DNA from 3 places in the Pseudarthrobacter equi genome. Region 2 is predicted to be linked to each of the others. Evidence: riboswitches for the same ligand, from Rfam matches in the RefSeq annotation. Region 2 holds a riboswitch; each other region holds the start of a gene.
What was found. A riboswitch is a leader RNA that binds a small molecule or an ion and turns the genes downstream of it on or off. The one in region 2 is predicted to bind thiamine pyrophosphate.
Positions count from the first base shown of each region.

Region 1: linked by a shared signal. The riboswitch ahead of BLT71_RS20125 (ECF transporter S component) and the one ahead of BLT71_RS12485 (bifunctional hydroxymethylpyrimidine kinase/phosphomethylpyrimidine kinase) in region 2 are both predicted to bind thiamine pyrophosphate.
Region 3: linked by a shared signal. The riboswitch ahead of BLT71_RS14550 (FAD-dependent oxidoreductase) and the one ahead of BLT71_RS12485 (bifunctional hydroxymethylpyrimidine kinase/phosphomethylpyrimidine kinase) in region 2 are both predicted to bind thiamine pyrophosphate.

Region 1 is NZ_LT629779.1:4,431,622-4,435,949, reverse strand. Features, by position in the region: gene BLT71_RS20140 (iron-containing redox enzyme family protein) at 1-442, opposite strand, end outside; gene BLT71_RS20135 (DUF4383 domain-containing protein) at 439-918, opposite strand; gene BLT71_RS20130 (heme-degrading domain-containing protein) at 1,062-1,613, opposite strand; TPP riboswitch at 1,710-1,847, shown strand; gene BLT71_RS20125 (ECF transporter S component) at 1,914-2,537, shown strand; gene BLT71_RS20120 (ABC transporter ATP-binding protein) at 2,537-4,090, shown strand; gene BLT71_RS20115 (energy-coupling factor transporter transmembrane component T family protein) at 4,087-4,328, shown strand, end outside.
Region 2 is NZ_LT629779.1:2,773,007-2,777,334, reverse strand. Features, by position in the region: gene BLT71_RS12490 (Rne/Rng family ribonuclease) at 1-1,781, shown strand, start outside; TPP riboswitch at 1,924-2,022, shown strand; gene BLT71_RS12485 (bifunctional hydroxymethylpyrimidine kinase/phosphomethylpyrimidine kinase) at 2,032-3,561, shown strand; gene rplU (50S ribosomal protein L21) at 3,896-4,204, shown strand; gene rpmA (50S ribosomal protein L27) at 4,265-4,328, shown strand, end outside.
Region 3 is NZ_LT629779.1:3,220,148-3,224,475, forward strand. Features, by position in the region: gene BLT71_RS14530 (DUF3107 domain-containing protein) at 1-12, shown strand, start outside; gene BLT71_RS14535 (hypothetical protein) at 50-352, shown strand; gene BLT71_RS14540 (thiazole synthase) at 453-1,283, opposite strand; gene thiS (sulfur carrier protein ThiS) at 1,288-1,524, opposite strand; gene BLT71_RS14550 (FAD-dependent oxidoreductase) at 1,521-2,912, opposite strand; TPP riboswitch at 2,906-3,024, opposite strand; gene thiE (thiamine phosphate synthase) at 3,052-3,774, shown strand; gene BLT71_RS14560 (RNB domain-containing ribonuclease) at 3,894-4,328, shown strand, end outside.

The sequences.
Region 1 (4,328 bases), 1.7 Mb from region 2:
GCTGGTCCAGGCTGGCCTTGCGAGCGACGTACCGGGAGACGCTGGGTCCGGTATCGGAGGACGCCAGGGTGAACAGCACCTGGGCTACCTGGTCACTCGTCGGATTGTCCGCCGGCTGGAATTCCAGGCCTGCCACCGTTTCGTGGGCGGCGGAGCGCAGAGCGGCTTCGAACGGTTTTTCGAGCAGCCTCCGCACCCGCAGGAGGTCCGGTTCCCACTCCCACTCGTCAGTCACGCCACCCAGGCCGGAGTAGTGCAATTCGTACAGGCAAAAGAGGGTCAGCTGAAGGTCGTCATCGCTGATGATGTCCGTGGTCTCCGCCAACTGCGCGGCGGCGAGCCGGTGGAGGAGATCCAGGTCCTCGGCAGCGTCCTCCGGGCGTCCGGACAGGACGGCGCGCAAGGCACTGCTGACGGGGCCTTTCGGGGAGGGGAATTTCATGGTGCTCCTTGATGGTGCTCTCGATTGGGTGCGGTGGCTTTCGGGGTGCGCGGCGACAGCAGGACGGCAAGAAAAACCATGCCCAGTCCGAGGCTGAGGTGCAGGACGTTGTCCGGGTGGTTGGCCGGAAGGAAGTTGGCCGGGGTGTCATCGGCCACCAGCAGTCCGTAGACCCAGAGGGCAAGGTGGGCCACGCCGCCGTATATGAAGAAGCTGCGGGCGTGCCGGTGGGTCCGGCACATCAGGATTCCTGAGGCTCCGAATGCCCCGTGCAGCAGATTGTGGAGCACGGATACCTGGAATTTGCCGAAGAGTTCGGCGCCCGAGCCAGGCCCGGCAAAACCGAGGTGGTGGAGATTGTGGGTGACGCCCGGGATGAACCCGAGCACACCCGCAGCCAGGAGCAGGATGCCTGCGGAAAGCGAGGCCCATTGCAGCCCTGAGCGGGCAGCCCGGGTTAGGGTACTTGCTGCCACGTCCTGTACTCCTGGGGTTGCCGGTAACAAATATAGTAAGCATGGTTACTAATAAAAAATAAGCAAGCTTCCATATTTGCCTCCGGGTCGCCCGGATGCCCGGTGGTTGAACCCCGGCTTCCCTGCCCCTGCAATAGGGTTGTTTAGCCTTCGGCCGCCGACCCCGAAGTACCCAGCACCCCGCGCATCGCTTCCACCACCAGGTGGTGGTCCGCTACCTGAGGAAGCCCGGACACGGTCACCGTGGCAACCGCGCCCACGCGCGTGACGTAGACCGGGAATGCACCGCCGTGCGCAGCGTAGCGGGACTGGTCGAACCACGCATTGTCCTCGATCCGCCCGCCACCGGCCCGGCCGCGCAGGCCCACAAGCAATGACGGCACCTCGTAGCGGGCGGCCGTGCGCTGCTTCGCGCGGACCCAGTGTTCGTTGTCCGGGGTGGCTCCGGGGAGCGCAGCGTGGAAGAGGACCTGCTCGCCTTTGGTGATGTCGATGGCGATGGGAAGATTCCGCTCTTTGCCGAGCTCCACCAGGAGCAGGCCAAGGTTAAGCGCGTCATCCGGCGAAAAGCCGGGGAACTGCAGTTCCCTGATCTCCGCCTCAATCCGGCCGATGAGGGCCTGGAGGGAACCTTCCGGCTGGGCGTCGGCGGAGTCGGGATCGTAGTCAGTCACATCTGGCGGGTTGGCAGTCATGGCCCACAATCTACCGCCCTCCAGGTGTAAACTTGAGCACGCCCGGAAGGGCGCGAAACATTCAAACGCAAGACATCCACAGCATCATCAACAACACATTTACGACAGGGGAGCGCCGCCGTCGGCCCCGGCACCAGCCGGGAAACGCAGGTGGGCGCTGAGAGTGCGGACAGCCGCAGACCCTCGAACCTGATCCGGTTAGTACCGGCGCAAGGGAGTCGAGTTCTCGAAGTGCGCGGGAAATGGCGGCAGCAGCCGGCACCCGCGTCCACTTTCCCCTCCTGTTTCCAGGAGGATCACATGACTACTTCAGCAATCAAAAAGCCCGCCAGCAGGTCCTGGCGCGTCGTGGACATTGTGGTGGCGGCCCTGATCGCCATCGCCGGCGGCGTCATCTTCTGGGCCTGGTCCCAGGGAACCGCCGCAATTTCCGCGCCGATGAACGCGGCCTACCCGCCCCTCACCGGCCTCCTGGCCGGGGGATGGATGATCCCTGCGGTCCTGGGCATGCTCATCATCCGCAAGCCCGGCGCCGCCCTGTTCTGCGAGACGGTCGCCGCCACCGGCGAACTGCTCATGGGCTCCCAGTACGGCGCCTCCGTGCTGTTCTCCGGGTTCGTCCAGGGCCTGGGTGCCGAGATCATTTTCGCCATCTTCGTCTACCGGAAATTCAACCTCCCGGTCTCCCTGCTGGCCGGTGCCGCGGCGGGCCTCTTCTGCGGCCTGAACGACTCCTTCGCGCCGTGGGGCTGGAACATCGCCTACTCTGGCGGTGACAAGCTCGCGTACATCGCCTTCACCGTTGTTTCCGGGGCCATCATCGCCGGCGCGCTCGCCTGGATCGCCACCCGTGGCCTTGCCCGGACCGGCGTGCTGAGCTCCTTTGCATCCCGGAAGGCCGCTACGGAGCCCGTCTTCTCCTGATGCCGGCACCTTCCCACGCGGCCGCACCCCAAACGGTGCGGCCGGCCACGGTCACCGCCCGCGGCTGGGGCTGGCGGCACGCGGGCCGCACCACACCGGCCGTCCATGCCCTCGACCTCGACATCAGCCCGGGTGAGCGGGTACTCCTGCTTGGCCCGTCCGGGGCAGGCAAGTCGACGCTCCTCCATGCGCTCGCCGGGGTGCTGGGCGATGCGGACGACGACGGCGAGGCAGGCGAGTCGGACGAGACCGGTTCGTTGCTGGTTGACGGCGGTTCGCCCCGCGGCCAGCGGGGCCGCGCGGGCCTCATGCAGCAGGATCCCGAGACCCAGGTGGTCCTCTCCCGGGTAGGCGACGACGTCGCCTTCGGCGCCGAAAACCTCGCCGTGCCCCGCGACGCCATCTGGCCGCGCGTGCACGAGGCGCTGGCCGACGTCGGGCTGTCCCACCTGCCGCTGGACCACCCGACGTCGGCTCTGTCCGGCGGGCAGAAACAGCGGCTGGCGCTTGCAGGCATCCTCGCGATGCGGCCCGGGCTGATCCTGCTCGATGAACCCACCGCCAACCTGGACCCGGCCGGTGTCCTCGAAGTCCGGGACGCCGTGGCCCGCTGCCTGGACAAGACCGGCGCCACGCTGGTGGTGGTGGAGCACCGGGTGTCCGTGTGGAAGGACCTCGTGGACAGGATCGTGGTGCTGCAGCCCGGCAGCGGCGCCAACCCCGCGGTGCTCCTGGACGGCCCGCCGGACCGGGTGCTGGCCGAAGCGCGGACCATGCTGACGGCCGCCGGTGTCTGGGTGCCCGGATACGTTCCGTCCACCCGCGCGCGGGCCGCGGAACAGGCCTACGGAACCGGAAGCCTCCTGCTGGCCGCCGAAGACCTGGCCGTCTCCCGGCAACGCCCGCGCCGAAAAGGCTTCCGCAAAGTTCCGCCGGTGCCGGTGCAGGAAGGCATCATTGCCCAGGTCCGCGCCGGGCAGGCGCTCGCTGTCACTGGACCCAACGGCGCAGGGAAATCAACCTTCGCGCTGACCCTTGCCGGACTCCTCAACCCGGTCAGCGGGACGGTATCCGCCACGACGGACCTCAGCCGCGGCGCCGGAATCACCCCGTATCAGTGGAAGGCGGAACAGCTGATCGAGCGGATCGGCACGGTCTTCCAGGAACCCGAGCACCAGTTCGTCACCGGCAAGGTCCTGGACGAACTGGTCTTCGGGCCCCGGCACCTGGGGCACGGTGAAGACAAGGTGGATGAGCTGCTGGAACGGTTGCGGCTTACCCACCTGGTGGACGCCAACCCGTATACCCTGTCCGGCGGCGAGAAGCGGCGGCTTTCCGTGGCCACGGTCCTGGCGGCCAGCCCTCAGGTACTGGTCCTGGATGAGCCCACATTCGGCCAGGATGCCAATACCTGGGCCGAGCTGGCATCGTTCCTCTCCGAACTCCTGGACGCCGGAACGGCGGTAGTGTTCGTGACCCATGACGCCGAGTTCACCGCGGCCCTTGGTGGCACGGAACTCAAACTTGCGGCGGCGGAAGCGGTGGCGCCATGAGGCAGGAACTGAACCTCCGCGGAAACGCTGCGCTCCTGGCCCGCGCCAACCCGCTGAGCAAGCTGGCCGCCGTCGTGCTCATCACGGTGGTCCTGGCGCTGTCCATCGACTGGGTGTCCGCGTCCGTGGCGCTGTTTTTCGAACTGCTGCTGTTTCCGCTTGCCGGGCTCACGCTGGGGCTGCTGTGGCAACGCGGCTGGCCTCTGATCCTCGCTGCCGCCGTGGGCGGGTGGAGCAC
Region 2 (4,328 bases):
CCGGCGGTTCCATGACCGGAATCTCCCGCAAGCTGCCCGACGTCGAGCGGAACCGGCTCAAGCGCATCCTCAAGGACCGCCTGCCCGAGCAGGCGGGCGTCATTGTGCGCACGGCGGCCGAAGGGGCGTCCGAAGAGGAGCTGACCCACGACATCAACCGGCTCCGCGCCCAGTGGGAAGGCATCGAAAGCCAGTCCTCCTCCACCAAGGTCCTGGCTCCGGAGCTGCTGTACGGCGAGCCCGACCTCACCATAAAGGTGGTCCGTGACGTCTTCAACGAGGACTTCTCCAAGCTGATCGTCTCCGGCGAGGACGCCTGGGACACCATCGAGGCCTACGTCACCTATGTGGCGCCGGACCTGGTGGGACGCCTGGAAAAGTGGACCAAGGACCAGGACATCTTCGCTGCCTGGCGGATTGATGAGCAGATCCACAAGGCCCTCGAACGCAAGGTGTTCCTGCCCTCCGGCGGCTCACTGGTGATCGACCGGACCGAAGCCATGACCGTGGTGGACGTCAACACCGGCAAGTTCACCGGCAGCGGCGGCAACCTCGAAGAAACCGTCACGAAGAACAACCTTGAAGCGGCCGAGGAAGTGGTGCGCCAGCTGCGGCTGCGCGACATCGGCGGCATCATCGTGATCGACTTCATCGACATGGTCCTGGAATCGAACCGCGACCTCGTCCTGCGCCGCATGGTGGAATGCCTGGGCCGCGACCGGACCAAGCACCAGGTGGCGGAAGTCACCTCGCTGGGACTCGTCCAGATGACCCGCAAGCGCATGGGCACCGGGCTCCTGGAAGTCTTCGGCGAGCAGTGCGAAGCCTGCGCGGGCCGCGGCGTCGTCACCCATGACGACCCCGTAGAGCACCGCCGCGCCAACATCGTGGCAGCCGAGCAGCACGTCCACCGCTCAGACAACCGCTCCGATTCCCGCACCAACGGGAACCGAAACGAGGGCAACCGCAGCGAGGGCCAGCGCAGTGAGGGTCAGCGCAACGAGGGCCAGCGCACCGACAGCAGCCAGGAAGGTACGCGCGGCGAACGCAAGCGCCGCCGTGGACGTGGCGGCCAGCCGGTCGAACAGGCACCCGCACCCGCAGCGGTGGCTGCCCACCCCGTCCAGCCGGACCCGCACGAGGCCGAACGCCATGCCAAGGCTGAAGCCACCAGGCTGGCCCTGGCCAACATTGCTGCTGCTGCCCACGCCGCACACCTGCATGATGATGAGGTGGCGGCCCGGCTGGCCCCCGCCCAGCAGGACGCGGGCACAACGGAGAAGCACGACGACGGGACGCCGGCACGCCCGGCAGCTGTCCTGACGTTCGGCGGCGAGAAGGTCGCGCTGCCCTTCGTTGAGCACGCAGACGAGCACCAAGCCTCGCCTGCGCTGTCGCTTGACCGGCTTGCCGAAGCGTTTGCCCACCTGGGCCAGCCGGCTTCGCCTGTTGGCAGCCAGCCACAGGAGTCCGGGACGGCCCAGGCCGCGCCGGCCACCCCCGAACCGGCGGAGGCAGCGGTTGCGGCACCCCAGCAGCCCGTTGCGCCTGCCGCCCCCGACCTGTCCCGGCAGCGCCGTCCGCGGCGTAACCGGAGTGCAAGCAGGGCGCAGGGCGCAGCCAACGAGACCACCGTGGAACACCATGAGAACGTCCCGTCGGCCAGCGAAGGCCACTCCCATGCCGCCAAAGCGCCCCAGCCCGCAGCGCCGGCAGAGCCGGCAGCCAAAGCCGATGCGCCCATCATCCTTGGCGTAGGGGTTCCTGCTTCCGAGCTCTGACCCTGCCCAGGCACTGCAGATGCCCGGCCCTCCACTCCTGTGGTGGGGCCGGGCATCTGCCGTTAACGGGGAACGGCCCTCAGCAGCGCACTTAACAGGTGCAGTCACCTTTCGGTTGACTGCCGTCCAGCGGCTAGGCTGGGGAACCGACACGGGGTGCCGCGCACCAGGCCCGGCTGAGATCCACACCCGTTGAACCTGTCCGGTTAGTACCGGCGAAGGGATGTCTCTTTTGTCTTCGACCCTTGCCATGCCCGCAGCCACCCCGCTCCCGAATCCCTCCGCAACCGTAATGCCGGCTGCCGTACGGGACGTGCCCCGGGTCCTTGCCATCGCGGGCTCGGACCCCTCCGGTGGGGCCGGCATCCAGGCGGACCTCAAAAGCATCGCGGCCCACGGCGGTTACGGCATGGCCGCCATCACTGCCCTCACCGCCCAGAACACCCGCGGGGTGACCGCCGTCCATGTTCCTCCGGCATCCTTTTTGGCACAGCAGCTGGCGGCCATCAGCGACGACATCCACGTTGACGCCGTCAAGATCGGCATGCTGGGCGACGCCGAAGTGATCGATGCCGTGCGCACCTGGCTGGAGAAGGTGCGCCCCGCCGTCGTTGTCCTGGACCCCGTCATGGTTGCCACCAGCGGAGACCGGCTGTTGCAGGAGAGTGCCGAAGCCGCGCTCCGCAGCCTGGTGCCGCTGGCCCACCTTGTCACCCCCAACCTGGCCGAACTGGCCATGCTGCTGGAAGAAGACGTACAGGACACGTGGGAGGCAGCCCTGGAACAGGGCAGGCGGCTTGCTGATGCCACCGGTGCTGCCGTGCTGGTCAAGGGTGGCCACCTGCAAGGCAGCAGCTGCCCGGACGCCTTGGTTGGCCCGGCCGGCATGCTATCCGCAGACGTAGTGGAAATCCCGGGGGAGCGGGTGGCAACGCGGAACAGCCATGGCACAGGCTGTTCCCTGTCCTCCGCCATGGCCACGGTCCAGGCGCAGGTAGGCAACTGGGAAGTGGCCCTACGGGAAGTGAAACCCTGGCTTGCGGGGGCGCTGGCGGCGTCCGCCGTACTGGAGGTGGGAACCGGCAACGGGCCCGTTCACCATTTCCACCACATCCGCCAAGCGCTTCGGCCAGGCGACTTTACGGCGCAGCTGCGGAAAGATGCCGACGCCCACCTTGAGTCGATCTACGCCCTGGGTTTCCTCCGGGCCCTGGCCTCGGGGACACTTCCGGAAAGCCAGTTCGCGTATTACCTTGCGCAGGATGCCATCTACCTGAACGGGTATTCGCGAGTCCTCGCCCGGGCCAGCGCGCTGGCTCCCACGGAAGCCGAGCAGCTGTTCTGGGCGGCGTCGGCCCAGCAGTGCCTCGAAGTGGAGTCGGAACTGCACCGTTCCTGGCTCAGCACCCGCACCGTCCGTCCCGAACTGGGTCCTGTCACCAAGGCCTACGTGGACCACCTGACGGCTACTTCGGCGTCGGGCAGCTATGCAGTCCTGGCAGCGGCTGTCCTGCCGTGCTTCTGGCTGTACGCGGACGCCGGGAAGACGCTCCATGCCAGGTTCCTCGCCGACGGGGAACCGGCAGGACACCCCTACGCCGACTGGCTCCGCACCTATGCCGACGAGGATTTCGCGGAGGCAACGCGCCGGGCCATCGCCGTGGTGGACGAAGCGGCACGCAAGGCTTCCGATGACGAGCGGCACGCCATGGTTACCGCTTTCCGGCAGTCCTGCCGGCTGGAAGTGGAGTTCTTCGACGCGCCGCGGCTCCACGCCTGAACCTGCCCGGGCCGTGCTGCCGGTACTATGGTCTGGCACGGCCCCGGTGGCGGACGATGTCTGTGGTTCCTATCACAGCCGACCCGCCGGAGCCAGCCTCATTTGCGGCCGGAGACGGAATTAGCGTATTCTGGATCTTCGGTGCTTACGCCAACACTTGGGTTATGACCCCGGGAACATGCCAGCGTGGAAAACACAAGGCAGTCCTGCGGGATAACTCATGGAGACCTTCGGGGAATCCACGGCGTTGAGGCACAGCGGGAACCCAGCCAAACAGTGCAACGGGTGCCGCACGCAATTTTAGTTATAAACGTCGAGAGAAGTGAGTTCCCAAGTGGTGTACGCGATTGTCCGCGCAGGCGGCCGCCAAGAGAAGGTTTCCGTTGGAGACTTCGTTACCCTGAACCGCGTCGCCGGTGGGGCTGGCAGCACCATCGAGCTGCCCGCACTGCTCCTGGTTGATGGTGACAAGATCACCACTGCCGCTGCTGACCTGGCCAAGGTGACCGTTACGGCTGAAATCCTCCAGGACCTCCGTGGTCCTAAGATTGTCATCCAGAAGTTCAAGAACAAGACCGGGTACAAGAAGCGCCAGGGTCACCGTCAGGAACTGACCAAGGTCAAGATCACTGGCATCAAGTAACCACCGGTTACTGTTCAGGTTTTCAGCAGATTCCCCAGAATTTAAAGGCAGGCATTTCAGATGGCACATAAAAAGGGCGCGAGCTCCACTCGCAACGGTCGTGACTCCAACGCACAGTACCTCG
Region 3 (4,328 bases), 450 kb from region 2:
GGCCAGTTCTAGCACCGGCCGGAACTGCCCTGCTTCCCGGAGGAGACCCATGCTTTCCCTGATCATTGTTGTGCTGGCCACCGTTGCGGCCGGCTTCATTGTCTGGGCCAATGACAAGCGTCATGCCAAGTATGGCGCAGGCCTTCCGGCCGGCGTGGCCGTCGGGGTGGCTGCACTGAGCTGGATCATCCTGATGGCGGCGGGATTCGGTTACCTTCCCGGATTGACGTGGCTTCCCTGGGTGTTGCCCATAGTGCTGGGCGCGGCGGCATCCGTCGGGGCAGTGCTTGTCCTGAGCCGCACCCGGGCAAGGAACGATACCCATCGGCTGACCGCCATCCTGAGGCGCTAGTCACCGTTAAACGGCTGTGGCCACCACCTTCAACGGTGGCGGCCACAGTCGTTTAAGCGGTGCAATCCCCTAGGCGGTACATCCCCTGAAGCATCACTGGCTAAAGGAACTCGGCCCGGCCCTCCATGGCGGACGACGCCAGCGCGTGCTCGCGGCGCGGAATGCGCCCGGCTTCCTTCGCCAGCCGCCCGGCGATGACGGCGTGCTTGAACGCCTCACCCATCAGGGCCGGGTTCTGGGCACGGGTCACCGCCGTGGCCAGCAGGACAGCGTCGCACCCAAGTTCCATGGCCAGCGCCGCGTCAGATGCCGTGCCGATCCCTGCGTCCAGGACCACGGGCACGCTTGCCCGGGAAACGATGAGTTCGATGTTGTGCGGGTTGAGGATTCCCAGCCCGGTACCGATAGGAGATCCCAGGGGCATCACTGCGGTAGCACCCAGGTTTTCCAGCCGGAGGGCCAGGACGGGGTCGTCGTTGGTGTAGGCAAAGACTTTGAAGCCGCGGTTGACCAGCTGTTCGGTTGCATCCACCAGCTCAACGGCGTCCGGCAGGAGCGTGTGCTCGTCTGCGATGACCTCCAGCTTCACCCAGTCGGTTTCCAGCGCTTCCCGGGCCAGTTCGGCAGTCAGGACGGCGTCCCGCGCAGTAAAGCAGCCTGCGGTGTTGGGCAGGACCCGGATTCCGTGGTCCACCAGCAGTTGGAACAGGGAGCCCGATTCTGCGGGTGAGTAGCGGCGCATGGCCACGGTGGTGAGGGAGGTTCCGGAGGCAACAAGCGCGGCGCCCAGGCCGTCCAGGCTGGGCGCGCCACCCGTTCCCATGATGAGCCTCGACTCCAGGGCAACGCCGTCGATGACGAGGGCGTCAGGCCTGGCGGGTGCCGCGGAGGTATGGGTGGCCGGTTCGGAAACGGTGTTCGCTTCAATCATGGTGTCAGCCTCCCTGTACTGCGGTGACGAGTTCGACGTCGTCTCCGTCCGCGAGCGCGGTGCCGTGCCATTGGCTGCGGGGCACCACTTCGGAATTGTGAGCTACGGCCACCCCCAGCCTTTGTCCGTCGGTTGCCTGGCCGTCGGCCGCAAGCGCGCGTCCGGTCACCTCGCTGACCAATGCCGTGATGGACGCACCGTCCGCCACGGTGCGGGATGCCCCGTTCAGGGTGATGTTCATGCTGTCTCCTTGATGTTGAATCTGGGGGCCGGGATCCGGCCGGAAAAGCGGTCAGGACTGATCGGCTGCCACCGGGGGTCGGCCTTCCCATCCATCAGGTCGCGGCAGATGGCTGCCGCGGCCGGGGTGAGGAGGACGCCGTGGCGGAAGAATCCTGTGGCAACGATGAGTCCGGGGACATGCGCTGCACTGCCGTCTCCCCCGTCCACGGGCACCCTGCCCAGCAGCGGGGCATTGTCCGGGGTAGCCGGGCGGGCCCGGGCCGTGCATTCGAGCAGTTCCAGCTCTGCGACCGCAGGCACCAGCACCTGGGCGTCGCGAAGCAGCTGGTACACGCCGCCAGCGGACACTGCGCTGGCCGGTCCTGCACCGGCGGGCACTGCACTGGATCCGGCACTCGCCGGCATGGCTCCGAACGCAGTGCCCGCCCCAACCAGGCCGTCCTCCCGCTGGGTGGCGCCGATGACCACGGTTCCGTCCTCGCGTGGAACCAAGTAGACGGGCACACCGCGCACCAGCCCGCGGACGGTGGACGTCAGCAAGGGCTGCAGGTGCGGGGGGACGGACAGCCGCAGGATGTCGCCGTGCACAGGGCGCAAAGGTAACCGGAGTCCCCTCGGCAGGTTCTCCAGGGAGCCCGCCGCCATGCCGTTGGCCACCACCGTTTCGCCGGCGAGCACCAGTCCGCCTCCGGCCAGCCGGACACCAGCCACCGCGCCGTCCGCCCACTCCAGTCCCACTGCCCTGTCCGCCACGGCAAATCCGTCCAGAGCGCCGGCAACCGCAGTGTCTGCAACCGCAGTGCCGGCAACGCCGCTGCCGGCCGGCAGGTGGTTGGCCAGGGCTGCCCGGAAGCACTCCACGAGTCGCCGGGGATCCACCTGGTGGTCTGCCGGGGTATCGAGTGCGCACGCAATGGCGGGGCTGAGCAGCGGTTCCCGGCGCCGGGCCTCACGGACCGTCAGTGGTTCCACGGCGAGTCCATTGGCCTGCTGCACGCCGCGCAGGTCCATCAGTGCCTGCCGGTCGGCGGCGTCGGCGCCAATGGTGAGCGTGGGCGTCGCCAGGAATCCGGAACCGCGGCCTGACACGCGGCTAAGGTCCGCCGCGAACTGCGGCCAGCGCTCCGATGCATCCAGCATGAGGCCCAGGAGCTCTTCCTCTTGGTAATGCAGCTCGCTGACGGGGGCCAGCATGCCTGCCGCCGCCCAACTGGCTCCGGATCCCGGTGCATCGTCGATCAGCACCACGGACCGGCCAGAGCGCCTGGCTTCCCAGGCGATGCCATGGCCTATGACGCCCCCGCCGATCACTGCTACGTCGGCGGCTATTGCCGGGACAGCGGCTGGCTCTGCGATGCTGTCCGGAGGGCTTTCGGGGATGCCCATGGTGTCTCCTTCCCTACGCCGGCATTAACCGGATCAGGTCAAGCGGTCGGCTCTGACGCCCTCTCAGCCCGGCGCTTTGTGACAGCTGCCGCGGGCTCCCGCAGTACGAGGCAAGTGTAGAGGAACTAGGCTTGCAGCCATGAATGTGTCCCACTCCCCTGCCCCTGCCGCAGCACCCGGCACCGATGCCTTCACCACCGCGGCGGGTAACGGCGCACTGAAATCCGCACGCCTCTACCTCTGCACGGATGCGCGCCGCGGACGGGGCGACTTCGCCGGGTTCGTGGACGCCGCGTTCGAAGGCGGCGTGGACATCATCCAGCTGCGGGACAAGTCCATCGAGGCGGCCGAGGAGCTGGACCTGCTGGCGGTCCTCAAGGAATCAGCCCAGCGGCACGGGCGGCTGTGGGCCGTCAACGACCGCGCGGACATTGCGGTCCTGTCCGGTGCCCCCGTTTTCCACGTGGGCCAGAAGGACCTGCCGGTACCGGCCGCAAGGACGCTGCTCAACGGCAACGCGGCCATCGGCCTGTCAAGCCACACGCCGGAGCAGGTGGACGCCGCGCTGGCCGACGCCGCAGGACCTGCCGGCCTCGACTACTTCTGCGTGGGCCCGCTCTGGGCCACCCCCACCAAACCCGGCCGGGCCGCCGTCGGCCTGGAACTGGTGAAGTATGCGGCCGCGAAGGCGCCCAGTGACGTGCCGTGGTTCGCGATCGGCGGGATCGACCACTCCAACGTGGACCAGGTGGTCGCGGCCGGAGCGTCAAGGATCGTGGTGGTCCGCGCCATCACCGACGCTGCCGATCCCGCTGCTGCCGCTGCCTCGCTTCGTTCTGCACTGGACTCCGCGGCTTCCTGAAGCCGCGGACGTCCCACAACCCGGTTTCCCGAACGCACCGCGGTCCGCGGCAACCCGTCACGACCGCGCCCGCATCGATTCCCTGCGAAATCGCATGACTTGGGGTTAGGCTGATTTTCGTGTCACATCATCGGCTGGCTCCCAACGTCCATGAGCGCACCAATGCCCTGGAAGAGGCCCTGGCCGCGCTGCGGACGGAGCTGGAACTTCCGGGCCCCTACCCCGGTGACGCGGTCAAGGACGCCGAGGCCGCGGTGGCCGCGCTGCGCCTGCCGGACTACGACCTGACCGCGGTGGAGTTCGTCACCATCGATCCGGCGTCGTCCACGGACCTGGACCAGGCCCTCTTCATCGAAACGGACGACGACGGCGGGTACCACGTCCTGTACGCCATCGCCGATGTCCCCGCGTTCGTTGCGCCCGGCGGACCCCTGGATGCCGAAACCCGGCGCCGGGGCCAGACGTTCTACGCCCCGGACGGGCGTATTCCCCTGCACCCTGAAGTCATCAGCGAGGGCGCCGGGAGCCTCCTGCCGGACCAGGACTGCTCGGCC